2 regions of the Thioalkalivibrio sp. ALJ2 genome follow, and region 1 is predicted to be linked to the other one. Evidence: riboswitches for the same ligand, from Rfam matches in the RefSeq annotation. Region 1 holds a riboswitch; the other holds the start of a gene.

Region 1 (14,562 bases):
TGGGCCGCGACCTTCTGGGTCCTCGCAGGGGCAACCCTCGTCGTTGGCGTGCTGGCCTGGGCCCTGGTCGCCCGCGGCGTGCGGATCCGGACATGAGTGGGGGCGGGGTGCAGCGATGAGTGCCGATCATTCGCGGGTGCGCCGGGCCTGTCCGGGGGTGGCCGCGCCGATGGCCACCGGGGACGGTCTGTTGATGCGGGTGCGTCACCCGATCGGGGGGCTGGATGCGGGGCAGGCGGAGACCATTGCGGAGGTGGCGCGGCGTTTTGGGTCCGGTGTCCTCGAGCTGACCAGCCGCGGCAATCTGCAGCTGCGTGGTTTGGACGCGGCGGGCCTGGAGCCGGCGCGCGCCGAGCTGGAGGGGGCGGGGTTGGCAGATCGCGATCCTGCGGCGGAAGCGGTGCGCAATGTCCTGGCGGCCCCGGTGACGGATATCGACCCGGAGGCGGCCATGGATGTGCAGCCGGTCGCGCGGGATCTCGTGCGAGCACTGGGGGAGCACCCGCGCCTGAGGGCATTGCCCCCGAAGGTGGGGGTGGTGGTGGAGGCGGGTGGCGGTTTGCCGCTGGATGGGGTGCCGGCGGATTTGCGACTGGAGGCCTGTACGGCGCTGGGAGGGGTGTGGTTCCGAGTGGCCTTGGGGGCGTCCAGTCGCACGGCCACGGTGCTGGGCTGGACACGCGCGGAGAATGTGGTGGACGTCGCCCTCGCGGTGTTCGAACGCTTCGTTGCGTTGCGCGAGGGCGATGTGGATCCGCCGGGACGGCTCGCGGGTGCCGTAGCCCGATGGGGCCCGGAGGCGTTGACGCCGCCCGGGCTGGAGCGGGTGCTCCCGGGCGGGGACTGGGTCGCGGCGCGGATCCCCGAATACGCGGATGCCGGGATGGGGACGTGCCTGAACGGGCGCGCCTTCGGGATCGCGTTTCCGTTCGGTGCCCTGCGCGCCGAGGCGCTGCAGGGGCTGGCCGAGCATATTCGGGCGCACGACGGACGCCTGCGCCTGACACCGTGGCGCAGCCTGCTTCTGACCGGGGTACCTCCTGTGGGGCCGGACCGTGTCGCCGAGTGGGGTGGCGTGACCGATCCGGACGACCCACGCCTGGCGGTGAGTGCCTGTATCGGGCAGACGGGTTGCTCCGCGGGCAGTACCGCCACGCGGGCGGATGCCGAGAGGGCCGGGGTCGCTGCCTGCGGGTTGCTTGCGGGGGGCGGGCAAGTGCATGTGAGTGGCTGCGACAAGCACTGTGGGCGTCCCGCGAATGCGCAGGTCCTGCTCACGGCGTGGGAAGGCCGCTATGAGCTCTCGCTGCAACGCGCCCCCGCGCGATGGGAGACCGTGCTGACGAGGCTGGCGCCGGGGCAGGTCGAGCCGGCCCTGGCAGCCCTCGATGCCATCGCCCGCGAAGAGGGTGGCCGGCATGAGTCGGGGCTCGAGGCCCTGCAACGGTTGGAGGGAACAGCGCTGACGAGACGTATGAACGCGATGATGAACAACGGAGATCCAGCATGACGCAGAGCGATACGGCCGGGGCCGTACCCGACTATATCCGCGACGGGGCGGCCATCTATCGGGAGTCGTTTGCGATTATCCGATCCGAGGCGGAACTGGACCGCTTTCCGCAGGAGCTGTTGCCCGCGGTGGTGCGCATGATCCACGCCTGCGGCATGACCGACCTGCCACGGGACGTCGGGTTTTCGGCCGGCGTGGCCCGGGCGGCCACTGATGCGCTGGCCGCCGGCGCGCCGATCCTGTGCGACAGCAACATGGTGGCGCACGGGATCACTCGGACCCGGCTACCGGCGGACAACCCGGTGATCTGCAGCCTGCGGGAGGAGGGTGTGGCGGCGGCCGCCGAACGCCTGGGTACCACGCGATCGGCGGCTGCCCTGGAATGGTGGCGACCGCATCTGGAGGGTGCGGTCGTGGCGATCGGGAATGCACCCACGGCCCTTTTTCACCTGCTGGAGATGCTGCACCAGGGCGCGCCACGTCCGGCCGCGGTACTCGGTATCCCGGTGGGCTTTGTCGGTGCGGTGGAGAGCAAGGAGGCGCTGGCCGCCAGCCCGCTGTACCTCGAGTACCTGACCATCTTCGGACGCCGCGGTGGCAGCGCCATGGCCGCGGCGGCCATCAATGCCTTTGCGAGTGACCGGATATGACGACTTCTCCCCCTGTGAATGGATCCCCGGAGGCGGGCTGCCTGTATGGAGTCGGCACCGGGCCTGGCGATCCCGAGCTGCTGACGTTGAAGGCCGCGCGTCTGATCGCACAGAGTCCGGTAGTGGCCTACTTCTGCCGCCGTGGCGGGCGCGGTCAGGCGCGTGCGATCGTGGATGCCCACCTGGGTACCGGCCAGTGCGAGATGCCGCTGGAGTACCCGGTGACCAACGAGATTCCGCACGGCTCCGAGGAATACCGCCGCCGGATCGAACAGTTCTTCGACGCCTGTGCCGAGCAGCTGGCGGCCGAACTGGAAGCCGGGCGCTCGGTCGTGGTGCTGAACGAGGGCGACCCGTTCTTCTACGGCTCCTTCATGCACGTATACCTGCGGCTGAAGGACCGGTTTCCCACCCACGTGGTCCCTGGCGTGACCTCGATGATGGCCTCGGCTGCGCAGTTGTCGACGCCGCTGACCATGCGCGATGACCTGCTGACGGTGATCCCGGGCACGATGCCGATCGACGATCTGCGCCAGGCCCTGCAGGGGACCGATGCGGCGGTCATCATGAAGGTCGGAACCCATCGCGATGCGGTGGTCGGTGTCCTTCAGGAGCTGGGGCTGAGTGAGCGCGCCTGGTACGTGGAACGCGCCAGCACCGCCGAGGAGCGGGTCCTGCCAGTGTCCGAGATCCCGGAGCGGGTGCCCTATTTCTCGATGATCGTGATCCCCGGGCGCGGGGTTCGGCGATGAGCGGGGGTGGCGGTCCGGTGGTCGGTCGGTTGAGTGTGGTCGGGGTGGGTCCGGCGGGGCCGGAATGGATCACACCGGAGGTCGCTGCCCGTCTCGAAGCGGCCACCGATCTGGTGGGGTACGGGCCGTACCTGGAGCGGATTGCGGGCCCTCATCACCGTGTTCACGCCTCGGATAACCGCGAGGAACTGGCGCGTGCGATGCACGCCTTGGACATGGCCGCGGAGGGGCGGGACGTGGTCGTGGTCTCGGGGGGCGACCCGGGTGTATTCGCCATGGCGGCGGCGATCTTCGAGGCGCTGGAAGGGGCGCAGGCACAACGCTGGGCGGGAGTCGAGGTGGACGTGACTCCCGGGGTCTCGGCTATGCAGGCCGCCGCCGCGCGGCTGGGTGCGCCGCTGGGCAACGATTTCTGCGTGATTTCGCTGTCGGACAACCTCAAGCCCTGGTCGCTGATCCAGCGCCGGGTGCGGCTGGCGGCCGAGGCCGACTTCGCCATGGCGTTCTATAACCCGATCTCGCGCGCGCGACCATGGCAGCTTGGGGAGGCCCTGGGCATCGTGCGCGAGGCCCAGGGTCCGGACACCCTGGTCATGCTGGCCACCGCGGTGGGACGCGGCGAACGCGAAGACGTGCAGATCTCCACTCTCGGCGAGGTGGACCCGACGATGGCGAACATGAGCACGCTGGTGATCGTTGGCGCCGCCTCCACCCGGGTGCTGGAGCGCCCCTCCGGCCGGCGCCACGTGTACACCCCGCGTTATGTCGAGTCCGCGGAGTCGCGGTGAAAGCGCGCGAGGTCTTCCAGCCACTCCAGGGCCGCCTGCGGGGCGTGGAAGCGGGGCACCCCGGGGGCGTCCGGCGGCCGGTCCACCATTACCACCGGGATGCCGCGTTCGCGCGCGGCCTGCAGCTTGGCGGCTGTGGCATCGCCACCGCTGTCCTTGGTCACCAGCACGTCGATAGCGTGGGTCTCCAGCAGCCGGTGCTCGTCGGCCAGGCTGAACGGGCCGCGGGCCCGCAGCCAGGTGACCCGCGGCAGCGCCGGCGGCGGTTCGGGCGGGTCGATGGTGCGGATCACGTAGTCCAGTTCGGGCGCGGCCTCGAAGGCCTCCAGGTGCTGGCGGCCGGTGGTCAGCAGCACGCGTCGGCCGAGTTCCGGAAGGGCGCGGGCGGCGGCTGCGAGGTCGGGCACGCGGATCCAGCGGTCCTCCGGTCCGGCCTCCCACGACGGTCGGGTCAGGCGGGCCAGCGGGATGCCGGTCTGGCGCGTGGCGGCGACGGCATTGGCCGAGATCTGCCGCGCGAACGGGTGGGTCGCGTCCACCAGGGCGTCGACCGCGTGTTCGTGCAGCCAGGCGGCAAGGCCCTCGGCGCCGCCGAACCCGCCGGTGCGCCGCGGCAGTCGCGAGGGCGCGGGCCTGCGCGTGCGTCCGGCCAGCGACACGGTGGCGTGCAGCCGCGGGTGGCCGTCCAGCAGCGGTTCCAGCGCCGCGGCCTCGGTGGTGCCGCCCAGCAGCAGGATCTGCCGCGGGCGCGCCGCCCGGGGGCTGGAGTCAGGAGATGAACGGGAGCTCATGAGGATGACCAGTCTAGCCACGAACGAGGAGCGAGCGCCATGGCTGAATATCGTCGGCGTGGGCGCGGAGGGGCTCGCCGGGCTGGCCCCGGATGCCCGCATGGCGCTGGACACGGCGGCGACGGTGATCGGCGGCGCACGGCATCTGGAGATGCTGCCGGAGCGGCCGGGGCAGGAGCGCCTGGTGTGGCCGTCGCCGCTGGAGACCGCGCTGGACTGGATCGAGGCGCGCGCCGGGCAGCCGCTGTGCGTGCTCGCCAGCGGCGACCCCTTCTGGTTCGGGGTGGGCGCGACCCTGATGCGGCGTTTTCCGGCCGCGCAGACCTGCGTCTGGCCGGCGCCCTCGGCGTTCAGTCTGGCCGCCGCGCGCATGGGCTGGCCGCTGCAGCAGACCCGCTGCCTGTCGGTGCACGGCCGGCCGATGGAGGCGCTGCGGCCCTGGCTGCATGACGGCGCGCGGCTGCTGATCCTGAGCCGCGACGGGGATACCCCGGCGGAACTGGCGCACTGGCTGACCGGGCTCGGCTTCGGCGATTCCACCCTGACCGTACTGCAGTCCCTGGGTGCGGACCGCGAGGCGGCGGTCCGCGAGCGCGCCGGGGCCTGGCCGGAGGTCGCGATCGAGGCGCTGAACACCGTGGCGCTGGAGTGCCGGGCCGATCCGGCGGCGCAGGTGCTGGCGGCCAGTGCCGGCCGGCCGGAGGCGCAGTTCGAGCAGGACGGACAGATCACCAAGCGCGAGGTGCGGGCGGTGGCGCTGGCCCTGCTGGCGCCCGGACGCGGCGAGCGGCTGTGGGACGTGGGCGCGGGCTCCGGTGCCATCGGCATCGAGTGGATGCTGGCGGATCCGGCCAACACCGCCGTGGCCATCGAGCCGCGCGCGGAGCGCCTGGAACGCATCGCGCGCAACGCGAGCACGCTGGGGGTGCCGACGCTGCGGTGCATCCACGGGCGGGCGCCGGGGGCACTGGGAGACCTGCCGCCACCCGATGCGATCTTCATCGGTGGCGGGCTGACCACGCCGGGGCTGGTGGAGCACTGCATCGGCCAACTGCGCCCGGGCGGGCGGCTGGTCGCCAGCAGCGTGACCGTGGAAGGGGACGCGGTGCTGGCGGCGGCGCACGAGCGCCACGGCGGCGAGCTCACGCGGATCAACGTCAGCCGCGCGGAGCCGCTGGGCGGCATGGCCGGCTGGAAGCCGCTGCGGCCGGTGACCCTGTGGTCGCTGCGCCGGAGCTGAGGGAAACGCCGAGCGGGGCGCGTGTCCGGGTGACCCCCGGGGTCGGCTTCGCCTCGGCCTGCACGGCCGGCGAGCTGGAGGCATTGGTCCGCGAGGTGCTGGCCGAGGCGCACGCCGTGTTGCGGGCGGGGGGCGGCGAGGCGATCGAGATCCGGCAGCTGGCGGCCCCGGGGCACAAGGGCGACAGCCCGGTGCTGTGGACGGCCGCGCGCGACCTGGAGCTGGAGCCGGTGTTCGCGTCGGCGGCCGCGCTGGCCGCGCGCGACGCTGCCTTGTCCACGGACTCGGCGCGCTCGCGTGCCGTCGCCGGGGTCGGTTCGGTGGCGGAGGCGGCGGCGCTGGCGGTGGCCGGCGACGGGGCGCGCCTGCTGCTGCCGCGGCGGCTCTCGGCACGGGCGAGCTGCGCGGTGGCCGTGCGGACGGTGAACGGGACAGACGGGAATTTCGAGGAGTTTTGATGACGGTTCATTTTGTCGGAGCGGGGCCGGGTGCGGCCGATCTGCTGACTTTGCGCGGGCGCGATCGTATCGCGGCCTGCCCGGTATGCCTGTATGCCGGTTCGCTGGTGCCGGAGGCGGTGCTGGAGCATGCCCCGGAGGGGGCGCGCGTGGTCAACACCGCGCCGCTGACGCTGGACGCAATCATGGAGGAGATCGAACGCGCCCACGCGGCGGGCCAGGACGTGGCGCGCCTGCACTCCGGCGATCTTTCGGTCTACAGCGCGCTGGGCGAGCAGATCCGTCGGCTGGAGGCGGCCGGGATCGATTACAGCATCACGCCCGGCGTGCCGGCATTCTCCGCCGCCGCCGCGACCCTGGGGCGGGAACTGACGGTGCCGGAGGTGGCGCAGTCGGTGGTGCTGACGCGCACGCCGGGACGGGCGTCCTCCATGCCGGAGCGCGAACGGCTGGCGAGCTTTGCCGCCACCGGGGCGACCCTCGCGATCCACCTGTCGCTGCACAATATCGAGACCGTGGTCGAGGACCTGCGGCCGCACTATGGCTGCGACTGCCCGGTGGCGATCGTGTTTCGCGCCAGCTGGCCGGACGAGAGCGTGGTGCGCGGTACGCTGGGGAATATCGCGGAACGGGCGCAGGCCCTGACCACACGGCGCTCGGCGCTGATCCTGGTGGGCCCGGCGCTGGACCCGGGCGATTTCCGCGACAGCGCGCTGTACGACCCGGCGCATGTGCGCCGTTACCGCGGCATGGACGGGGACTAAGCGGTGGCGCCCCTGATCTTCCGCAGGCAGGGATAACGCCGGTGGGTGTTGTGGGACACGGGGCTTTTCGCCTGCAAGCAGGCTCCCACATCGCCAGGAACCTGTAGGAGTCTGCTTGCAGGCGAAGGCGGTTTCTTCCCGATCAGGGTCACGGCAAGGGGCCGCCATGCGGCGGCCCCTTGGTTCCCGGCCGGTTTAGCGGCGGCGGTAGTTGTCGTGGCAGGCCAGACAATGGTGGCGCACGCCGTTCAGGGCCTCGGTGGCGCGAAGCTGGAAGTCTTCGTTCTCCAGGTCGTCGGCCGACTCCACCTTGCGCTGCAGTCGTTCGGCGGCCTCGCGGTAGGCTGCCTTGTACTCGGAGAACTCCGGGTCCTCCCAGGCCGCGGGCAGGGCCCCGGGTTCGCCGTCCCGCGCCGGTGTCTCGCGTGCGAACCAGGTTTCGATGTCGTCGGCGCGGCGCGCCAGTTCCTCGGCCAGACCGGGCAGACGTTCGGCGAATGGTGCGTCATAACGCAGGATCTGCTCGATGCTGCGGTAGGTGGCCGAGGTGCCCTGCATGCTCTGCTGACGGAAGCGCTGGAAGGCCTCGGTCGCATCCACTTTGGCCGGATCGTCCAGGGTCTCGTCATAGTCGCCCCAGGGGCCCGGCATTGTGACAGTGACCTCCGCGGTGGCCGGGCTGCCGGTGGCAGCCAGCAACAGGATCGCAAAGAGGGTGGTTCTCAACGGGTGGTGGATCGGTTGCATCCAGTTCATGTCGATTCTCCCGGTCATTTCTCAGAAGCGGAACTGGTGCTGCAGGTGCAGCTCCCAGTCCGAGGTGTCGGTGTCGCGGTCCAGCCACATCAGTTGGGTCTTGTGCCGCTGGCCACGGTGATACCAGTTGAGGCCGGCACCCCATTCACGCTGCCAGCGCTCGTCAGTGCCAAGATCGTCGCCTGCGTCGTGGCGCAATACGGCGTGGCGCGCGGCGAACTCCAGTCCCTCCACCGGCAGCGACTGCGCCAGTTCCAGTTCGGCCCCCAGGTCGTGGTAGCTCGCGGTGCGGTCGGGGGAGACATCGCGGCGGAAGGCCGCCAGCGACAGCGAGGTATGGGCGAACTTGACCACCGCGTCGGCGGTGGCGGTGATCCAGTCGGCGCGTTGGTTGGCCACCGTGTCTTCGATGCCGCGGCTCCAGTCGCGCAGGTGGTTGCGGCTGGCGGCCTGTACGCCGGCGCCCAGGGCGACGGTGCGCTCCACGGCCTGGCCTAACGTGGTGTTGTCACGTGGGACTGCGCCGACCGGGGCCCACGCGCCGCGCGCGCTGAACAGGTGGCCGGATGTGGAGGGGCGATCGTCGCGCTGATCCAGACGTCCGCGACCGTCAAACACGCCGATGGCCCATGCCCGGTTGTCGCCGGCGCCGCCCAGCAGGGCGATACCGGTGTCGCGGCCGGCCGGAACCTCGAACTGGTTGCCGGCGATGCTCAGTTCGGTGAACAGGCGGTTGGGTCCGCCGATATCCCGCGACAGGCCGAAGGGGACCGTAAACTGGCCAGCCCGCAGGCCCAGGTGTTCACCCAGTGCGTACTGCAACCAGATGTCGCGCATGGACAGCTCGCCGCTGCTGAAATCCGGCTGCAGGCGGAAGCTCAGATCGGGGTGGAACAGGGTGCCCGAGGTGTCCAGCCAGGCACGACGGAAGTCGAATTCGCTGCTGGAGCCATCCGGGTCTCGTTCGTAGCTGTAGCGGCCCTGGATCAGCGGATCCAGGGTGACCTGCAGGCCGTCTTCCGCGTCGCCGAATTCGAAGCCGGCTTGTGCCGGCGCGATGCCCGCGGCCGTCATCAGGCACAGGGTGGCCAGGGCCGGGACGGCATGCTGTCCCGGTCGGAGATGGGTATGGTTCATTGTTGGGTTGCTCCCTTGGACGCGCGACCCCGCACGCCGTGGATGAAACGACGCCGGAAGCTGGACAGGGAGCAGGGGAGGCCGGGCGATGCGAGCACGCCGGACTGGCCCGCTCGGCCGCCCACCGCGGCGTCGGGTGTCGTCCAGGCCGGTCTCCGGACTCGCGAAGTGGATGCGCGATGCATCCAGGGCGGATCGCCTTCCCGCGGGCATCCCGGGGATGCGCCGCAGTGGCATTGGATCCGCCCGTCTCCGCCTACCGTTGCGGGGGCAGTGCCGGCCTTGCGAATGTCGATTCGCGCACCGGCTTCCCGATTATCCCCGGCGGCTGAGCGCCGGGGCACCTAGAGTGGGGCGAACCGTAATGGAGGGAAAAGGGGGGGTCAAGTTTGTCCGGGTATCCCGGGAAACGGTGTAGTGGGGGCGAACCCGGCTCCCCTGGAGGCTGATAATTGATGCAGATCATCTCCGGGGCGGATTTTGATCGCGACCAGGTTTCCGCGTCTGTAGGGTGGGTTTTAAGTGGTTTGGACCGAGTCTATTTCGGTTCGCGCCGATATCCGCTTCTCAGATGTCTGTTACTCATCTGTTACTCAAGGGAGACCTGTATGAAAACGCTTTCCGGATTCCGCATGACGGCGCTGGCGGCTTGTGCAGCCGTCGCGTTCGGGGCCGCAGCCCCGGCCGTGGCCGATACCGACTATTCCGAGTACCGCGACGTGTTCGAGCCGCTGCCGGCGCTGCCGCCGATCCCGGCGGACAACTCGATGACCAAGGAGAAGATCGAGCTGGGCAAGATGCTGTTCTTCGAGCCGCGCATCTCCAGCTCCGGCGTGATCTCCTGCGCCACCTGCCACAACCCGGCGCTGGGCTGGGCGGACCGCATCCCGCGCGCGGTGGGCCATGACGGCCAGGTTGGCGAGCGCAATACCCCGACCGTGCTGAATTCCGGCTTCTTCACGGCCCAGTTCTGGGATGGCCGCGAGGACGATCTGGAAGGCCAGGCCCTGGGCCCGATCCAGGACGCGATCGAGATGGCGATGCCGCTGGAGGAGGCGATCGCGCGCCTGGAGGAGTTCAACGAGTACCAGGAGAAGTTCGAGGCCGCCTATCCCGATTATGACGGCGACAACGTGATCAATACCGACCACGTGGCCAAGGCCCTGGCGACGTTCCAGCGCACGCTGAACACCCCGAATTCGCCGCTGGATCGCTGGCTGGTCGGGGACGAGGGTGCGATGAGCGAGCAGCAGATGCGCGGGATGAAGCTGTTCGCCGATAACGGCTGCGTGGCCTGCCACAGCGGACCGGCGTTGACCGACAGCAACTTCCATCGCATCCAGGTGCCGGGCTCGGAAGACAAGGGCCGCTATCTGGTCACGGGCGATGAGGCCGACAAGTTCGCGTTCAAGACCCCGACGCTGCGCAATGTGGCGCTGACCTACCCCTACATGAACAACGGCGAGACCGCGACGCTGGACGAGGCGATCCGCATCATGGGGCAGGAGATGCTGGGCATGGAGTTCAGCGATGACGAGGTCGCGGACATCGAGGCCTTCATGCACGCACTGACCGGCGAGATGCCGCGCTTCGATATCCCCGCGCTGCCGTAACTGGCCGCACCGGGATCGGGTGTTACAAGCCCCCTCCGGAGACGGAGGGGGCTTTTTCGTGGGTGCGTTTATTCGACCGTGATAGTGATCTTTTCGGACACAACCGGTGGGTCGAAGCTAATGTGGCGGTAGTCCATGAACAGCAACTGCAGGGTGTACTCGCCGGGTTCCAGTTCCAGCTCGCCCTCGGTCTGTCCACCACCGAAATGACGCTTGTGGTCGGAGAAGGGCAGCGAGGCATCCAGGTCCACCTCGTCGAGTGGCTTGTTCACCAGCAGGTGGTGGTGGCCGGTGTTGTCCATCTCCACGCCGGCCGGCGCGACACCCATGCCGCGCAGGCCCATCTGGACACGCACTGGACTTTCGAGCGTTTCGCCATCCTGTGGACTGATGAAATAAACCTCGGCCCCGTCCGGTGGCGCAATGCGGTCGGTCGCCATGGCATTCCCGGCCAGCGCCAGGCCGCCGGTCAGTGCCAGTAACGTGGAAAGTCGGGTGAGCGTGGGATTCATGAAGGCTCCTTTGGCCCGCGTTCGGGCATCCGTGTGGTCCCAACTCCAGTATAGACCGCGGTCCCTGCGGCAGCCCCGCGGCGTTCTGCTACCCTAGGCGCCTTCAAATTCCACCTTCCTCAGGAACGAGTGCTTCGCATGACTTTTCGTACCCGTTTTGCCCCCAGTCCGACCGGCTATCTCCATATTGGCGGTGCCCGCACCGCGCTGTTCTCCTGGCTGTATGCGCGTCACCACGGTGGCGAGTTCGTGCTGCGCATCGAAGACACCGATCTGGAGCGCAGCAATGCGGAATCGGTCAACGCGATCCTTGAGGGGATGAACTGGCTGGGGCTGACTTACGATCACGGGCCGTTCTATCAGACGGAGCGTTTTGATCGGTACAAGGAGGTAATCGACCAGCTGATGGCCGCAGGTCACGCCTATCGCTGCTACTGCACGAAGGAAGAGTTGGATGCGATGCGCGAGGAGCAGAAGGCGCGCAAGGAAAAGCCGCGCTACGACGGTCGCTGCCGCGCGCGCACCGAGCCGCGCGAGGGCGTGGAGCCGGTAATCCGTTTTCGCACGCCGGACGAGGGGGTAACCATCGTCGACGACATGGTGCGCGGCAAGGTCGCGTTCCAGAACAGCGAGCTGGACGACTTGATCATCGCCCGCTCCGACGGCTCGCCAACCTACAACCTGACGGTGGTGGTCGACGACATGGATATGGGGATCACCCATGTGGTCCGTGGCGATGACCACTTGAACAACACCCCGCGCCAGATCAACATCCTGAAGGCGCTGGACGTGGAACCGCCGCGCTACGGCCACCTGCCGATGATCATGGGCCCGGACGGTGCCAAGCTGTCCAAGCGCCACGGGGCGGTCTCGGTGATGCAGTACCGCGACGAGGGCTATCTGCCGGAGGCCCTGCTGAATTATCTGGTGCGCCTGGGCTGGGCCCACGGCGACCAGGAGATCTTCTCGGTGGACGAACTGGTGCGCCTGTTCGATATCGAGGACGTCAACCAGTCCGCCTCGGCGATCAACCCGGACAAGCTCCTCTGGCTCAACCAGCACTACATCAAGACCCTGGACCCGGACCATGTGGCGTTGGAGTTCGGCTGGCACCTGGGTCAGTTGGGTATCGATCCGTCCAGCGGCCCGGCGATGCGCGACGTGGTGATCGCTCAGCGCGAGCGGGCGCGTACCCTTCGCGAGATGGCCGAGAACAGCGTGTACTTCTACCGCGAGTTCGAGGACTACGACGAGAAGGCCGCGCGCAAGCAGCTCACCGCCGAAGCACTCCCGGTGCTGCAGACGCTGCATGACGGTTTCAGTGCGCTGGGAGCCTGGGAGAAGGAGCCTCTGCACGAGGTCGTGGTGCACACCGGCGAGCGGCTGGATCTCAAGCTGGGCAAGGTCGCGCAGCCGCTGCGTGTGGCCCTGACCGGCGGCACAGTATCGCCGCCGATCGACGACACCCTGGTGCTGATTGGGCGTGAGCGATCACTGGCTCGGATCGAGCGGGCGCTGAAGAAAATTTCGGCGGAAGCGGGTTGACACTCCAGGGGGTGCTGGCTACAGTACGCGCTCGCCTGACACGGGGCCATAGCTCAGCTGGGAGAGCGCCTGCATGGCATGCAGGAGGTCGGCGGTTCGATCCCGCCTGGCTCCACCAAATTCGGGTGTAAGCGAGTTCACCGATGCATCGTTTTGGGGTTATATCCATCTGGGTGGGTCTGGTGATTGCAGTGGTTGGGCTGTTCGGCGGTTTCGGGCTGATGTTCACCGGGGAGCAAACCTGGTCCAAGCCCCTGATTGCGGCGGTTCCGATCGGATTTCTTCTGGTGTTTACCGGTGTTGTAACCACGATCATTTATCGTGAGACCGCCGGAGGTCACAGAAGCGGCCGGCCCCAGGGCCCGCCAAACTAGCAACAAGACGTTGCCTCTGCGTCCCCATCGTCTAGAGGCCTAGGACACCGCCCTTTCACGGCGGCGACCGGGGTTCGAATCCCCGTGGGGACGCCATTATTCCGAGAAGGCCCGAATCGAAAGGTTCGGGCCTTTTCTTTTGTGCGCGCCGGTACCCGTGCTGGCGCGGGACCGGTTCAGGCGAGCTGCGGGTTTTGCTGCAGCGCCTGCTCGGATGGGTGTCGTCGGGGGATGATGCAGTGGTTGATGCGCAGGAGTTCGCGTTCGCTCCACTGGCGCCAGACGTCATCGCGAGCAAAGCGGGCATAGTCGAGCAGGGTTAATCGTTCGATATTCGGGTTGCCGTGGTCGTGGGCCAGACGTCGTGCCCGCTCCAGCTCCTGCCAGCCCTCGTTGTCGGTGCCGTCGCTGCGTTCCAGTAGCGCATGCGCCCGCAGTCGCCGGATGGCGGGTTCGAAGCCGTGATCCCCTCGTTTCAGGCAGTTGGTCAGTGTATCGGTGGCGATCTGCAGGCGTTCCGAGGGCTTGGCGCCGGTTGCATGCAGGGCGTCGAGCAGGAAGAGCTGAAAGATGGTGCTGACGCCATCCATGATGTGGCGCAATGCATCTGCCTGTTCCCGGAGTGGAGCCACAGCCGAGGGGTCGCCCTGGCGCGCGAGAGCCCAGTGCTGTAGTGCCAGGCCTGAGGCCCGCCAGAGGGGATAGTCATAGTCCTCGGCAATCGCGAGCGCGCGGCGGGCGGAGGTCAGGGCTTCGTCAGGGTCGTCGGCGAAGAAGCCAAGCGCTGCCCGGAAGGCGTAGACAAAGGCCTCGGTGGGGCGGTGTTCCAGCGCTGTGGCCTCGGCGCAGGCCGCATCCATTTCATCCCACGCGCGAGCGTGGTTGCCGAAGAAGAGGAGCGTCCAGGCCATGAAGCCGCGTGAGCTGATCGCAGGGTTTTCGGTGTGGCGCGCGACCAGGTGTGGGTGGTCGTCTTCGCGGTACAGGGCGAGCGCCTGGGTCTGGTGTTCCAGCGCCAGCGGCAGCTGGCCACTCCAGAAGTGCGTGTTGCCTTGTACATAGTGAGCGGCGATCCGTAGCAGGCGGTCGTTCGACTGCTCTGCGACCTGTTCCATGTCGTTGGCCAGGCGGTGGGCTTCATCAAAGCCATGCCAGGATCCGGCACCGTGCCAAAGTCCCCAGAGCACACGGAAGTACTGCACCGCGTCTCGCTGGGGCGCGGTGATGCCCAGCGTACGCTCAAAGATCGCGTGCACTGTGCGCGAGCCGTATCCCAGCAAGGCGAGGTTTGAGGCACCCAGTCCGCCCAGGGCTCGCTGGGTCTGCGCATCGCGTTCTTCCGACGGTTCCCGCTCACCCAGCTCGCGATCGAGGCAGCTGAGCGCGTCTTCGAAGTAGTGCGAGGCCTCCAGCAGCATGCCCCGGGCGAACGCCGCCTCTCCCGCCTCGAGCCAGGCGGGCACCGCCTCCTCCACACGCCCGGCGTGATAGAGATGGCTGGCCACCTGGCCCCAGTCGATACTGCTTGTGCCTCCATCGTCACGCAGGAGATCGGCCAGGCGGCCGTGAAGACGCGTTCGTTCGGCCACCAGCATGGATTCGTAGGTGGCCTGCTGAAACAGCGCGTGACGGAACCGGTAGCGCACACCGTCCAGGACGCCGACCGGCTCGA
Region 2 (14,562 bases), on a different contig from region 1:
TGCAGCGCCGCCGTTCGCGAAGTTCGCGACCATCTGCGCGGTCACGGCCTGCGGGAAACGCGAAATGCCTTCCGCCACCACACCGTGATCGCCGGCGAACACCGCGACATGGACGCGCTCCAGCGTGGGCTGGCCCACGCCCTGCATGGCGGCCAGGCGCTCGGCGATCGCCTCCAGCCGCCCGAGCGAACCCGGCGGCTTGGTCAGCTGGGCCTGCCGCTCGGCCGCCGCCTGGCGCGCCTCGGCATTCAGGGACGCCGGCGGCACCTGCAGCCAGTCACAGTCTTCGGTCACGTGTTCCTCCGATGTTGAAACCAACACCCTTCATCAATGACGCCCGTCATTGCGAGGAGCCGAAGGCGACGTGGCAATCCGTCAGTTCACCCCGGGCCGATTGCTTCGACGCTGCGCGCCTCGCAATGACGGTGCCTGTTTCGCGCGTTGGTCTATTCATTCCAGCGGTTCACCCTTGAGCACACGAGGAAGGCCGGCGACGGTCAGCACGACGCGGTCCATCGTGGGGGCCAGGCGCTGGTGCAGCCAGCCCGCCTCGTCGGCGAAGCGGCGGGACAGCGCGTCCATCGGGGTAATGCCCATGCCCGTCTCGTTGGAGACGAACACCAGGGTGCCCGGCAGGCGCGGCACGGTGGCGATCAGGGCCTCCCGCTCGCGTTCGATCAGGGCCTCGTCCTCGGTGCACAGGAGCTGGGTCAGCCACAGCGTCAGGCAATCCACCAGCAGGCATTCATCTGGCCTTGCGGCCTCTTCCAGCGCGGCGGCCAGGCCGGTATCGGCCTCGATCAGGTCCCAGTCACCGGGCCGGTCGGCGCGGTGGCGTTCGATGCGGCGTGCCATCTCGGCGTCGTCGGCACGCGCGGTGGCGACATAGGTCACGTGCAGGCCGCTGGCATCGGCCAGTTGCTCCGCCAGTCGGCTCTTGCCGGAACGCACTCCGCCGAGCACCAGCGTCTTCATGTCACGGTCTCCGTGTTCCCTGCGCGCAGCAGCGCGAGGATGCGCCCCAGGTCCAGATGCGTCTCCAGGGTATCGGCCAGGCGTTCCAGGCCGCGCTCGCGCGCGGTCGCCAGGTCTTCGCCGTGCTCCTTCCCCTTGCGCATGCCGGCCCAGTGCAAAAGGACCTCGGCTGCGGCGGAGGTATCGAACACCCCGTGGACATAGGTCCCCGCCACGGCATCGTCCTCGCTGCGCGCACCGTCCGGGCCATGCTGCAGCTCCAGCAGCGGGTGATCCAACCCGGGCCCGGTCGTCACACCGGCATGAATCTCGTAGCCCTCCACGCGGGTCTCCTGGCCCAGCACACGGTTCCCGTGAACACGTTCCAGGCGCTTTTCCGGTGCTAGACGCGTCTCGATGTCCAGCCAGCCGAGCCCCGGCGTGGAGCCCGGCCGGCCCTCGACGCCGTCAGGATCGTGCACGGCCCGGCCCAGCATCTGGAAGCCGCCACAGATCCCGAGCACCTTGCCGCCATAACGCACATGGCGCTGCAGCTCGTCTTCCCAGCCCTGCTCGCGCAGCCAGGCGAGGTCGTCGCGCACGGACTTGGACCCCGGAAGGATGACCAGGTCCGCCGGCTGCAGCGACTCGCCCGGGCCGGCGAAGCGAAGGTCCACACCCGGGTGCAGGCGCAGCGGATCGAAATCGGTATGGTTGGAGATGCGCGGCAGGGCCGGCACGACGACCTTCAGGGCATCCACCGCCTTTTCCGGCACCGCCTCGCGCGGCAGGGCGTCCTCGGCGTCCAGGTACAGCCCGTGCAGATACGGGATCACGCCCAGCACCGGCTTGCCGGTCTCCTGCTCCAGCCAGTCCAGTCCCGGCTGGAGGAGCGAGATATCGCCGCGAAAGCGGTTGATCACGAAGCCCTGCACCCGCGCGCGCTCCGTCGCGCTCAGCAACGCCAGCGTACCGACCAGATGCGCGAACACGCCGCCACGGTCGATATCCGCGACCAGGATCACCGGACAGTCCACCGCCTCGGCAAACCCCATGTTGGCAATATCGCCTGCGCGCAGGTTGATCTCTGCCGGCGAGCCCGCCCCTTCCACCAGCACGTGCGCATACTGCGCGGTCAGCCGTCGATGCGAGGCCAGCACGGCCTCGCGGGCGACGGGCTTGTAGTCATGGTAGGCACGAGCATCCAGCTCGGCCGCAGGACGGCCGTGGATGATCACCTGCGCCCCCTGATCGGAGCTGGGCTTGAGCAGCACCGGATTCATGTCGGTATGCGGCTCCAGGCCGCAGGCGGCGGCCTGCAGGGCCTGGGCGCGCCCGATCTCGCCGCCGTCCAGGGTCACTGCACTGTTCAGCGCCATGTTCTGCGGCTTGAACGGCACCACCGACAGCCCACGGCGATGCAGCACCCGCGCCAGACCGGCCACCAGCACGCTCTTGCCGGCATCCGAGGTGGTCCCCTGCACCATCAGCGTGGTCGCGCTCACAACGCCTCCAGTCCCTGTTCCAGGCGGTGCCATTGGGCCTCGTCGCCCGGCAGCCCGAAACGCAGGCTGGCGGGGTCGTCGAAACGCCGCACCAGGATCGCCTGTCGCGCCAGCGCATCCTGAACCGCGACCGCATCATCGCGGCGCCCCCAGCGAAACAGTGCGGTGCCACCTTCGGTAGCGATTCCGTACCGCCGCAGCAGCTCTTCCAACCGCGCACCCGCCGCGGTCAGGTTCGCGCGCGTCTGCTCCTGCCAGGCGCGATCCTCCAGCGCTCGGGTGGCCGCCCAGCGCGCCGGGCCGGACAGCGCCCACGGACCCAGCCGCTCCGCCAGCGCCGCCCGCAGCGCCGGCTCCGCCGCCAGGAATCCGACCCGCGCCCCGGCCAGACCGAAGAACTTGCCCAGCGACCGCAGCACCAATAGCCCCGGGCCCAGGTCCGTGCCCGGGTCGGCCGCCAACAGGCTGTGCCGGGGGCTGGTATCCATGAAGGCCTCGTCCACCACCAGCCAGCCGCCGCGTGCCGCAAGCCCCCTATGCCAGCGCAGCAGCGTCTCCACGGTCACGCGCAGTCCAGTCGGGTTGTTCGGGTTGACCAGTACCAGCACATCCAGCTGCGGCAGGCGTGCCTCGATCGCGGCCGGCGCCGCGTCGCCAAGCGCAGGAAGCGCCTCGACCCGATGCCCGGCCATGCGCCAGGCCCGCGCGTGTTCGTTGTAACTGGGCGCGAGGAGGCCAACCCGAGCAGCCGCTGGGCGAAGCTGTGGCAGCAGCTGGATGGCCGCCTGCGAGCCCGCCAGGGGCAACAGCCCTTTGCAGCCGTAGTACCGCGCCGCGGCCACCTCCAGACCGTCGTCGGGCTCCGGCAGGCGCGCCCAGACGTCCGCCGGGGGCATGGGCAGCGGATAGCCGTGCGGGTTGATGCCGGTAGACAGGTCCAGCCATTGCTCCGGCGCCACCCCGTAATGCCTGGCAGCTGCGCGCAGTCCGCCACCATGCACCTGGGTTAGCACGGCCCCGGTCGGTGCCGGCCGCGCTCTGTTCAGCTCAGAAGATCGCAAGGCTCACCCCGATGACAAGCACGCCCATCCACAGCGCCAGCGCCCGATCCACCAGCCCCATCGCCGCACGGATGCCGGCGGCATCCGGTGCCGCGCCCATCCCCAGGCGCGGACGCCACTGACGCTCGCCGTGATACTGGCTGGCACCGCCCAGCACCAGCCCCAGTGCGCCCGCCCCAGCGGCCATTACCGGCCCAGCGTTCGGGCTCTTCCAGGCCGCGGCCTGCTCGCCCCAGCACTGCAGGGCATCGCGAGTGCGCCCGGCCAGGGCATAGGCCAGCGCGGTCATGCGCGCCGGGACCCAGTTCAGCAGGTCATCCAGCCGCGCCGCGGTCCAGCCAAAGCGCGTGTAACGCGCATTGCGGTAGCCCCACATCGCATCCAGCGTGTTCACCAGGCGATACAGCACCACCCCCGGCGCACCGGCCACCAGGAACCAGAAAATGGTGCCGAACAGGGCATCGTTGCCGTTCTCCAGTACCGACTCCACCGCCGCGCCGCTGACCCCTGCCACATCCAGGGCCTCGCTGTCGCGACTGACCAGCATCTGCACCTGCTGCCGCGCCTGGCCCAGATCGCCGGCCTCCAGCGCCCGGGCCACGCGCTCGGCGTGTTCGTCGAGGCTGCGCCAGCCCAGCGCCAACGCCAGTACCAGCAGCCCTACCAGCCAGACCGGCAGGAGCTGCTGCAACCAGACCGTCAGCAGCACAAAGGGCACCACCAGGACGGCCAGAAGCAGCGCGCCGCGGGCCCGACCATCGCGGTAGAACCGGGCCTCCAGGCGCTGGACCAGCAGCCCGAACCCGGCCAGCGGGTGCCAGCGGCGCGGATCGCCGATCAGGCGATCCAGCACCAGCGCACCAAGCAGCGTGAGGAACGCGATCAGCATCGGGTCATCCACTCGCTGAGGAACCGCCGGGTGCGTCGGTACGGCTGCCCCAGCGATTCTCGAACACCAGTTCGTCCAGCGACCGTCGCTGATCCCAGCCCTCGGTTTCCAGCATCGGCCGCTCGTAGAACGCATCCACATGACCCAGACAAAGGATCGCGATCGGCCAGGCCCCTTTCGGCATCCCCAGCTCCCCGGCCAGCCAGTCCGGGTCGAACAGCGACACCCAGCCCATGCCCAGGCCCTCGGCCCGGGCCGCGAGCCACAGGTTCTGGATCGCACACGCGGCGGAGCACAGGTCCATCTCCGGGATGGTGCGCCGACCCAGCACGTAGCGCTCGCGCCCATCGGTCAACGCGACCACCAGCAGCTCGCCGGCATCGCGGATGCCTTCGAGCTTCAGACGGTGCACCTCGGCGGCACGCTCGCCGCAGGCCTCGGCCGTGCGTGTCTGCTCCGCCGCCACATGCCCGTGCAACGCATCGCGCAGCCGCGCGTCGGTCACCCGCAGAAAGCGCCAGGGCTGCATGTAGCCCACGCTGGGCGCCTGGTGCGCGGCCTCCAGCAGGCGCCGCAGGGTATCGGGGTCCACCGGGTCCGGGCGGAAATGCCGCATGTCCCGGCGCTCGCCGATCACGCGATAGACCGCTGCGCGCTCCGCCGAGGCGAACGCGTTCGGATTCTCTTCTGACTGGTTGGGAGCTGGGGCCGTCATGAGGTTCCGTCGAGGCGACGGCGCGGCGAAGACACGAAGGAACAGGCTTTTAGGAACGCACCTGCGCCCTCGACCGTTGCCCGCCGCACGGTCGCAGGATGAATCACCGCCAGGCCGGTCTCCGGGCTTGCGAGCGTCGGGGGATGCCGACCGGCAGACGCCTTCCCGGGCACAGGACCCAGTGGCCAGTCTGCCGAGCGATTTACCGCTCGCTTACCGTTGCGGGGGCAGCGCCGGACTTGCACCAGCTTCCCGTTTCACCTGCCAACTGCAGGCACCTGACGAAAGCGGAGCATGATACGCGCTCAGGGTGCCCCCGACCAATTTGGGCACCAAACCATCTTGCCCTTGCTGCTATGATGAGGCGCTTTCGCTGCCCGTGCGGCGCCCCGAAAACACGGTATTGTTTACGTTACGAACAATCCACAACATTCGGATTTTTAATGACTTTCACTTCCCTCAAACGCCAGTTAACGGCCCTTGCCGCGCTACTCCTGTGCGCGGGGCCGACACTGGCCGAACCGGTCACGGTGACCGACGATGACGATCGCGAGGTCACGCTCGACCGGCCCGCCGAACGTATCGTCAGCCTGGCCCCGCACATCACGGAAGTCCTGTTCGCCGTCGGCGCCGGAGAGCAGCTGGTCGGCGTCACGCATCACAGCGACTTCCCGCCGGAGGCGGAGATGATCCCGCGAGTCGGTGGCTACAGCCGCATCGACCTGGAACGCGTGGTCGAGATGGACCCGGACCTGGTGGTCGCCTGGCGCAGTGGCAACTCCAGCTCGCAGATCGAGCGCCTGCGCGATCTGGGGCTGAACGTCTATGTCTCGGAACCGCGCAGTTTCGAGGGCGTGGCCTCCAGCATGCGTCGCATGGCGCAGCTGGCCGGTACCGAGGAACGCGGCGAGGAGGCGGTGCAGGCCTTTCTCGACGAGATCGAGACGTTGCGGCTGGACTATTCCGACCGTGACCCGGTCCCGCTGTTCTACCAGGTCTGGGAACAGCCCCTGATGACGGTCAACGACGATCACCTGATCGGCGAGGCCATCCGCCTGTGCGGGGGCAAGAACGTGTTCGGTCACCTGGACCGCCTGGTGCCGCGCATGGACCGCGAGGCCGTGATCGAGGCCGACCCGGAGGTGATCATCGGTGGCGGCATGGGCGAAGACCGGCCGGACTGGGTAATTGCCTGGGAACAATGGGAGGACATGACTGCGGTGCAGCGCGACAACCTGTTCTTTATCCCGCCGTCGCTGCTCCAGCGTCACACCCCGCGGATTGCCGAAGGGACCCGGCTGATGTGCGAAGAGCTGGAACGGGCCCGTTCACGCCGGGACGACTGACCAGCCGTGACGCGCTCCTTCCTCCTCGCCACGGGGGTCCTGCTCCCGGCGTCGCTGCTTGCGATCCTGATCGCGCTGGCCTATGGCAGCGTCGCCATTGCCCCCGGCGACCTGCTCGCGGTGATTCAGGGCGAAGGGAGCCGCCTGCACAACACGCTGGTACTGGAACTGCGCCTGCCACGCGCCCTGGCCGCATTCGCCGCCGGCGGGCTGCTGGGCGTCGCCGGTGCCCTGATGCAGGTGTTGCTGCGCAATCCGCTGGCCGATCCCTATGTGCTGGGCCTCTCCGGCGGGGCTTCGGTGGGTGCCCTGCTGGCCATGCTCGCGGGGCTGTCGATGTTCTCGGTCTCGGTCGCCGCATTCGCAGGCGCGCTGCTGTCCACGGTGATCGTGTTCGGCCTGGCGCACGGCACCGGCAGCTGGACGCCGACCCGATTGCTGCTGACCGGCGTGGTCGTGGCGGCCGGCTGGGGCGCCGTGATCAGCTTCCTGCTCGCCGTGAGCCCGACCGCGGAGCTGCCCGGGATGCTGTACTGGCTGATGGGCGATGTCTCCCACGCCCGCAACCCCTACCCCGCCTGGGGTGTGCTGGTGCTGGTCGTGTTGCTGGCCCTGCCGCTGGGACGGACGCTGAACGTGCTGGCGCGCGGCCCGATGCAGGCGGCCGCACTGGGCGTGGCCGTGCGGCCGGTGGAATGGACGATCTACGTCGCGGCGGCACTGATCACCGCCACGGCGGTCATGCAGGTCGGTGCGGTGGGCTTCGTCGGACTAATCGTGCCGCACATGCTCCGGCTGATCTTCGGCAACGACCAGCGCGTGATCCTGCCGGCCTCGGCACTCGGCGGCGGCATCCTACTGACGCTGGCCGACACCCTCGCCCGTACGATGATCGCCCCGGAGCAGTTGCCCGTCGGCGTGATCACCGCGATGCTGGGCGTCCCCGTGTTCCTGTTCCTGCTGTACCGGAGCCGCTGATGCCTCCGCACACCGCCGATCCCCAACTCCACGGCGATCCACACGCGTCCGGCACCGAGAGCGTGCACGAGGTGCCAGGGCCGGACACCCTGCTGGCCACCCACGATCTGGTCATCGACATCCCGGAACGCGCCAGCGGTTCGCCCCTGGACCTGACCATCAACCCGGGACAGTGCTGGGGCATCCTCGGCCCGAACGGCGCGGGCAAGAGCACCCTGCTGCATACCCTGGCCGGGCTGCGCGCGGCCCGCACCGGAGAGATCCATGTGCAAGGCCGCCCGCTCCCTGAATACTCGCGAGCGCATCTGGCGCGCGAGCTGGGCCTGGTGTTTCAGAAGCACCACGACGGCTTCCCTGCAACAGTACTGGAGACGGCTCTGATCGGCCGCCACCCGTACCTGCGGCCCTGGGACATCGAGTCCGCCGAGGACTACGCCCAGGCCCGCGCCGCCCTGGCCCGCATGGATCTGGCGGAACTGGAGCACCGCCTGGTGGATACCCTGTCCGGTGGCGAGCGCCAGCGCCTGGCCATCGCCACCGTACTCACCCAGAACCCGCGGCTCCTGCTGCTGGACGAGCCCACCAGCCAGCTCGACCTGCACCACCAGGTGGCGGTGCTGGACCATATACGGGGCATCGCCCGGGACAACCGCGCCGCGATCCTGGTGCTGCACGACGTGAACCTGGCGGTACGCTACTGCGATCACCTCCTGCTGATGTTCCCCGACGGAAAGGCCTGCTGGGGCCCCACCCGAACCATGCTGGTGCCCTCCGCGCTGGAACGGCTGTACAACCAGCCACTGAGCACCGGCGAGATCGACGGCCAGCCGGTCTTCATGCCGACCATCCCGTAACGAGGAATCCCGGTGGAATTCTTTCGCACCCTGCCCCTGCAAGCTGTCGCCGATTCCCTGCAGGCCGAGCTGACCGTACCGGCCCTGCCCCGGCTTTGCCCCGCCATTGACGCCCTTGTTGAAGAGACCGGGCCCGATGCCGGCGTCGTCTACTGCCTGTGGGGCGAGTTTCGTGTCCGGCGCGAGTGCATCAATGGCGGTGTGCGCTTCACCCTGCCGAGCTGCCCGAACGCCCTCGCCTGGACCCTGACGACCGGGCATCCGCCGAAGCCGGAGGCGGTCATGCTGCACCTGACCATCAACCGCCAGGAACACGACCCGGATTTCGTGGAGAGTCTTGAATTCTTTGCCGATAGCTGGCTGGAGCTGACATCGCTGCAACCGCCCCATGACAGGCCCTGACTGCAATTTTCTTTTGCTTTTATGGTCGGTATGGTTGCAGGGTTAATCAAGGGAAACACTGATGAATGTACACACTCGCGTTGGCACCCCAGGTTCTCCGAGACAAGGCGCGGTGCGCAGCCGGTAGTGGTTCTACCGGCAAGGGCCGCAACGCAGGATCGGGGAACCTGGGGTGCCAACCCCACAAGCCATTGAATGCAAGGGCTCGAGTCGCTTTTGCGCGCGCACGGCGTTGCGGCTCCCTTGTGCAGAATGACTGCACGGCGGTCACCGCGCCTTGTTCGCACGCAAAAGCAACTCGAGCGCGAGCGTGTACATTTATCAGTGTTTCCCTAGGAGAAGTCATGACCCCCACACCGCCGGACAGCGTACGCACAGCCCACCCGACCCAGGACGGCGCGGGTGTGAAGATTCGCCGCATCCATGACTTTCGCGGCGGCCTGGATCCCTTCCTGATGCTGGACGAGCTGAAGGCCAGTGCGAAGGAGGACTACATCGGTGGTTTCCCCTCCCACCCGCATCGCGGGTTCGAGACGCTGACCTACCTCGTCCATGGCGGCCTGACCCACGAAGATTCGATGGGCAACCAGGGTCGTGTGGAGGCCGGCGAGGCGCAGTGGATGAGCGCCGGGCGCGGGGTCATCCACTCCGAGATGCCCCTGCTGGACTCGGACGGGCTGCACGGCTTCCAGCTATGGGTAAACCTGCCGGCACGGCGCAAGATGGACCCGCCGCGTTACCGCGACGTGCGCGCCGACGCGATGCGCCACCTGCCGGAAGACGACGGCCCGCTGCACTTCAAGGCGATCGCTGGCTCCTGGCAAACCAGCGCCGGGGATACCGAAGGCCCGCTGGATCAGATCGGCGAAGGTGCGGCCATGGCGGACCTGAGCCTGCCCGCGGGCTACCGGCTGTCGCTGGCCGTCCAGCTGGAAGACCGGGTGCTCGCCTATGTCTATGACGGCGAGCTCACTGGTCTGAAGACGGGCCAAATGGGCACCTGGAGCGGGCAGACGCAGATCCACCTGATCGCACAGCAGGACGCGCGAGTGCTGCTGTTCAAGGGCCGCCCGCTGGGCGAACCGATCGCCCACTACGGCCCGTTCGTGATGAACACCCCCGACGAGATCGAGCAGGCGATCAGCGACTACCAGTCCGGCCAGCTCGCGGCCGAACCGGCCAGCATCGACTGATCCGGCAGGGTCTGACTCTGGCAGGGGCTTTCGCGGGCAAGCCCGCTCCCACAGACTTCAGGGTAGCGCCGGGTAAAAGTCATCGCTCTACCCACTGCCCCCTGTGGGAGCCGCCTTGGCGGCGAAGCCCCTGCCCACGCCGGCCCAGTCACCCGCCCGCTAGTCACTCGCCTCGTTGCCGTCCTCGCGCGCCCAGCCCATCGTACGCTTTACGGCCTTCTTCCAGCCCCGGTAGTAGCGGTCGCGGGTGGCCGCATCCATCTGCGGCTCGAATACCCGGTCCAGCTGGCTGTTTTGCTCCAGTTCGTCGCGCGTCCAGAAGCCCACGGCCAGACCGGCCAGATAGGCGGCCCCCAAGGCGGTGGACTCCGTGACCATCGGGCGTTCGACATTCACCCCGAGCATGTCGGCCTGGAACTGCATCATCACGTTGTTGGCGACGGCACCGCCGTCGACCCGCAGGCCCTTCAGCGCGATGCCGGAGTCCTGCTCCATCGCGTCGATCACGTCCTTCGTCTGATAGGCCAGCGAGTCCAGCGTGGCGCGGGTGATGTGTTCCTTGCGCGTACCGCGCGTCAACCCGAAGATGGCCCCGCGGGCATACATGTCCCAGTACGGCGCCCCGAGCCCCGCAAATGCGGGGACGACATACACACCATCGGAGTCCTCCACCTTGCTCGCGTAGTATTCCGAGTCCTCGGCCGAGTCGATCAGCTTGAGCTCGTCGCGCAGCCACTGAATCGCGGCACCGGCGATGAAAATGGAGCCCTCCAGCGCATACTCGACCTGGCCATCGACGCTCCAGGCGACGGTCGTGAGCAGGCCCGAGTGCGAAGCGACCGGCTCGATGCCGGTGTTCATCAGGAGAAAGCAGCCTGTGCCATAGGTGTTCTTGGCCATGCCGCGCTCGAAGCAGGTCTGCCCGAAGAGCGCCGCATGCTGGTCGCCGGCAACGCCCGCGATGGGGATCTCGTTGGCACCGAACATCTCGGTTCCCGTATGGCCCAGCACTTCGCTGGAGGCACGGACCTCGGGCAGCATGGCCCGCGGGATCTCCAGCTCATCCAACAGCGTGTCATCCCAGTCCAGTTCGTGGATGTGGAACAACTGCGTGCGCGAGGCGTTGGAGACATCCGTCACATGCCGCTCGCCGCGGGTGAGATTCCAGATCAGCCAGGTATCCATGGTGCCGAACAGCAACTCGCCGCGCTCCGCGCGCTCACGCGCACCGTCTACATGGTCGAGCAGCCAGCGCAGCTTGGTTCCGGAGAAGTAGGCATCGACCACCAGCCCGGTGCGGCTGCGGACCGTCTCCTCCAGCCCGCGCGCCTTCATCTCGTCGCAGAAACCGGCGGTGCGCCGGTCCTGCCAGACGATTGCCGGGTGGATCGGCTTGCCCGTCTCGCGGTCCCAGACCACGGTGGTCTCGCGCTGGTTGGTGATGCCGATGGCCGCGAGCTGGGCCGGCTTGATACCGCGGGTCTCCAGCACCTCGCGCGCCGCCCCGATCTGGGTGCCCCAGATCTCCATCGCGTCGTGCTCGACCCAGCCGGGCTGCGGGTAGTGCTGGGTAAACTCGCGCTGGGCTACGCCGATGATCGACGCATCACGATCGAACAGGATCGCCCGGCAGCTGGTCGTGCCCTGGTCCAGGGCCAGGATGTACTCGCCGTCCATGCTCCCTCCTCGTGCAGCGGGGGTCCCGGCGCGGCGCACCCGCGCGGTGTCAGCCCGCCTCGATCAGTTCGACGGTATTGCCGTCCGGGTCGCGGACGAACGCAGCGGGTCGCCCCGACTGGCTGCGCTCGGCCGAATGCCCGGCGTTCTCCAGGCGTTGCAGCAAAGCTTCCAGACCACACACGCGCAGCGCCAGGTGGCGATCGCGACCGCCGCGCACGCGGCGTTCGGTGGCGTCCGGGTTGGGCACACCCAGCAGGTGCAGGGTCTGCCCGCCACCCAGGTCATACCAAAGCCCCGGAAAACCGAGATCCGGACGCTCCACGGGGCGCAGCCCCAGGATCTCGCCATAGAACCGCGCGGACGCCTCCAGATCGGCGATCACGACACTGACGTGATCCAGACCCAGCACACTGGGGGATCGAGCCGCCGTCATACCTGCATCAGCCCCGAAGAAGGCTCTAGCAGCACCACCGCCTGCGCCGCAACCCCTTCTCCGCGCCCGGTGAAGCCCAGACGCTCGGTGGTTGTCGCCTTCACATTCACCGCACCCGCCATCAGCCCCAGGTCCGCAGCGATGTGGTCCTCCATCGCCGCCACATGCGGGGCCATCTTCGGTGCCTGGGCGATCACGGTCGCATCCACATTTACCGGGCGCCACCCGGCCTCCTGGACCCGGCGCAGGGTCTCGCGCAGAAGGTCGCGGCTGTTCGCCCCACGAAAGCGCTCGTCGGTATCGGGAAAGTGGCGGCCGATATCCCCCAGGCCCGCGGCCCCGAACAGGGCATCGCAAATCGCGTGCAGCAGGACATCGCCATCGGAATGCGCGACAAAGCCGTGATCGAACGGGATGCGCACACCGCCCAGGATCAGATGATCGCCCGGCCCGAAGGCGTGCACGTCGAAGCCCTGCCCCACGCGCATGCGGCTCATGGCCGGAACCCCCCGTCCAGTCGCCCCTGCTGCATCAGGTACAGCTGGGCCAGCTCCAGATCCTCAGCCCGGGTGATCTTGATGTTCATCATCGAGCCCTCGATCAGACGTGGCCGTGCGCCATGCCATTCGATCGCGCTGGCCTCGTCGGTAACCGCATGACCGGCCTCGCGCGCGGCGCGATTGGCCTCCCGCAGCATACCGAGGCGAAACATCTGTGGTGTCAGCGCGCGCCAGACGCGCGCGCGTTCCAGCGTGCGCTCGACGCGCCCGTCCTCGTCACTCCACTTGACCGTATCCGTGCTGGCCGTGGCCAGCAGTCCGCCTACTGGATCGTCCCGCAGCACCTTCAAAAGATGGTCCAGATCGGCGCGTGGCAGGCAGGGGCGTGCGGCATCGTGCACCAGCACCCAGTCATCGGGGGCCGCCCGTTCCTGCAGGAAATCGAGCCCGTTCTGGACCGAATCCGCCCGCTCGGCCCCGCCGGCCACGCGAAACAGGCGACCACCCGCCGTCGGCAGGTCCAGCGCGTCCGGGTCCACATCCGGCCCCAGCACCAGGACCACGCCGCGAATGCGCGGGTGCTCCAGAAAGATCGACAGGGTATGCGACAGGATGGTGCGTGACCCCAGCGTCAGGAACTGCTTGGGTCGATCGGAGCCCATGCGCCGGCCCACGCCGGCCGCCGGGATCAGGGCCCAGTAGGCGGGTTCCACAGAGGGGTTGTTGGTGTCGGGATCAGCCATCAAACGGATCCTCGGGTGGCAGCGTATCGGTTGCCGGCTCGCGCTCGCGGTCCGGGATCTCGGCGGGCCCCGGGGACACATCCCGCGCCGGGTCTGGCAACGGCTCCGGCACTGGACGCCGGTCGTCGTCCTCGCCGACCACAAAGAAGAAGATTTCGTCTTCGCGGATCATGCCCAGGTCGCGGCGGGCGCGTTCTTCCACCGCATCGGTACCGGTACGCAGGTCGTGTACCTCGGCCTCCAGCGCCTGATTGCGTTGCTCCAGCTCGGCGTTGGCCGCACGCTGCTCCTCTACCTGCTCGCGCAGGTCGCGTACATCGCGCCAGCTGCCCTCTCCCAGCCACAGCGGCCACTGCAACAGCAGTAGCAGCACCGCCAGACCGATCAGCAACCAGCGCATCAGCGATTCCCGCGGCCGGTCGCCACGGCCAGCCGCCAGGGAGAGAGTCGAGCTTCCATGCCCGGCATTCTACGGCCCCTTGGCCGCCGGGCACAGGAGACGCTCTGCAGGCTGAGAACCCAACCCGCGACAAACGCAACAATCGCGGATTATCGCCGGATATTGAAGGCATCCATGCCGGGATAACGCGCCCGGGATCCCAGATGCTCCTCGATCCGGATCAGCTGGTTGTACTTGGCCACGCGATCCGAGCGCGAGAGCGAACCGGTCTTGATCTGGCCAACCCCGGTGGCTACCGCCAGATCGGCGATGGTCACGTCCTCGGTCTCGCCGGAGCGATGCGAGATCACCGCCGTGTACTTCGCCTGGCGCGCCAGCTCGATGGCCTCCAGGGTCTCGGTTACGGTGCCGATCTGGTTCAGCTTGATCAGGATCGAGTTGGCCACGCCCTTGTCGATCCCTTCCTGCAGGATCTGCGTATTGGTCACGAACAGGTCGTCGCCGACCAGCTGCACGCGGTCACCGAGACGCTCGGTGAGGACCTTCCAGCCATCCCAGTCGTCCTCGCCCATGCCGTCCTCGATGGTCAGGATCGGGTACTGGTCGACCCAGTGGGCAAGGTACTCGCAGAACTCGTCGGCGGAGAAGGCCTTGCCCTCGGAGTCGAGGTGGTAGCGGCCGTCGCGATAGAACTCGGAACTGGCACAGTCCAGGCCCAGCCAGATGTCCTGCCCGGCCTTGAAGCCCGCCTTGTGGATGGCCTCGAGGATCACCTCGATCGCAGCCGAGTTGGACGGCAGATCCGGGGCAAAGCCGCCCTCGTCCCCCACGCCCGTCCCCAGGTTGCGCTGACCCAGCACCTTCTTCAGGGCATGGAACACCTCGGCGCCGTAGCGCACGGCCTCACGC

What was found. A riboswitch is a leader RNA that binds a small molecule or an ion and turns the genes downstream of it on or off. The one in region 1 is predicted to bind cobalamin.
Region 2: it holds a riboswitch for cobalamin, as region 1 does, so the genes downstream of both, bluB (5,6-dimethylbenzimidazole synthase) here and F468_RS0105020 (porin) in region 1, are expected to answer to the same signal.

The regions. Positions count from the first base shown of each region.
Region 1 covers NZ_KB899554.1:1,054,862-1,069,423, forward strand. The annotation lists gene F468_RS0104970 (ABC transporter permease) at 1-96, shown strand, start outside; gene cobG (precorrin-3B synthase) at 116-1,510, shown strand; gene F468_RS0104980 (precorrin-8X methylmutase) at 1,507-2,160, shown strand; gene F468_RS0104985 (precorrin-2 C(20)-methyltransferase) at 2,157-2,912, shown strand; gene cobJ (precorrin-3B C(17)-methyltransferase) at 2,909-3,700, shown strand; gene F468_RS0104995 (cobalt-precorrin-6A reductase) at 3,673-4,491, opposite strand; gene F468_RS0105000 (bifunctional cobalt-precorrin-7 (C(5))-methyltransferase/cobalt-precorrin-6B (C(15))-methyltransferase) at 4,496-5,731, shown strand; gene F468_RS0105005 (cobalamin biosynthesis protein) at 5,761-6,189, shown strand; gene cobM (precorrin-4 C(11)-methyltransferase) at 6,189-6,953, shown strand; gene F468_RS0105015 (cytochrome c) at 7,149-7,709, opposite strand; gene F468_RS0105020 (porin) at 7,731-8,846, opposite strand; cobalamin riboswitch at 8,975-9,209, opposite strand; gene F468_RS0105025 (cytochrome-c peroxidase) at 9,479-10,459, shown strand; gene F468_RS0105030 (DUF4399 domain-containing protein) at 10,528-10,971, opposite strand; gene gltX (glutamate--tRNA ligase) at 11,110-12,516, shown strand; tRNA gene F468_RS0105040 (tRNA-Ala) at 12,559-12,634, shown strand; gene F468_RS0105045 (hypothetical protein) at 12,660-12,890, shown strand; tRNA gene F468_RS0105050 (tRNA-Glu) at 12,911-12,986, shown strand; gene F468_RS0105055 (AAA family ATPase) at 13,067-14,562, opposite strand, start outside.
Region 2 covers NZ_KB899561.1:75,287-89,848, reverse strand. The annotation lists gene cobT (nicotinate-nucleotide--dimethylbenzimidazole phosphoribosyltransferase) at 1-294, opposite strand, end outside; gene cobU (bifunctional adenosylcobinamide kinase/adenosylcobinamide-phosphate guanylyltransferase) at 451-975, opposite strand; gene F468_RS0113455 (cobyric acid synthase) at 972-2,459, opposite strand; gene cobD (threonine-phosphate decarboxylase CobD) at 2,456-3,418, opposite strand; gene cbiB (adenosylcobinamide-phosphate synthase CbiB) at 3,507-4,409, opposite strand; gene bluB (5,6-dimethylbenzimidazole synthase) at 4,414-5,124, opposite strand; cobalamin riboswitch at 5,219-5,421, opposite strand; gene F468_RS0113435 (cobalamin-binding protein) at 5,568-6,470, shown strand; gene F468_RS0113430 (iron ABC transporter permease) at 6,477-7,448, shown strand; gene F468_RS0113425 (ABC transporter ATP-binding protein) at 7,448-8,302, shown strand; gene F468_RS0113420 (hypothetical protein) at 8,315-8,704, shown strand; gene F468_RS0113415 (pirin family protein) at 9,049-9,897, shown strand; gene glpK (glycerol kinase GlpK) at 10,057-11,574, opposite strand; gene F468_RS0113405 (VOC family protein) at 11,624-12,010, opposite strand; gene ispF (2-C-methyl-D-erythritol 2,4-cyclodiphosphate synthase) at 12,007-12,507, opposite strand; gene ispD (2-C-methyl-D-erythritol 4-phosphate cytidylyltransferase) at 12,504-13,253, opposite strand; gene ftsB (cell division protein FtsB) at 13,246-13,653, opposite strand; gene eno (phosphopyruvate hydratase) at 13,803-14,562, opposite strand, start outside.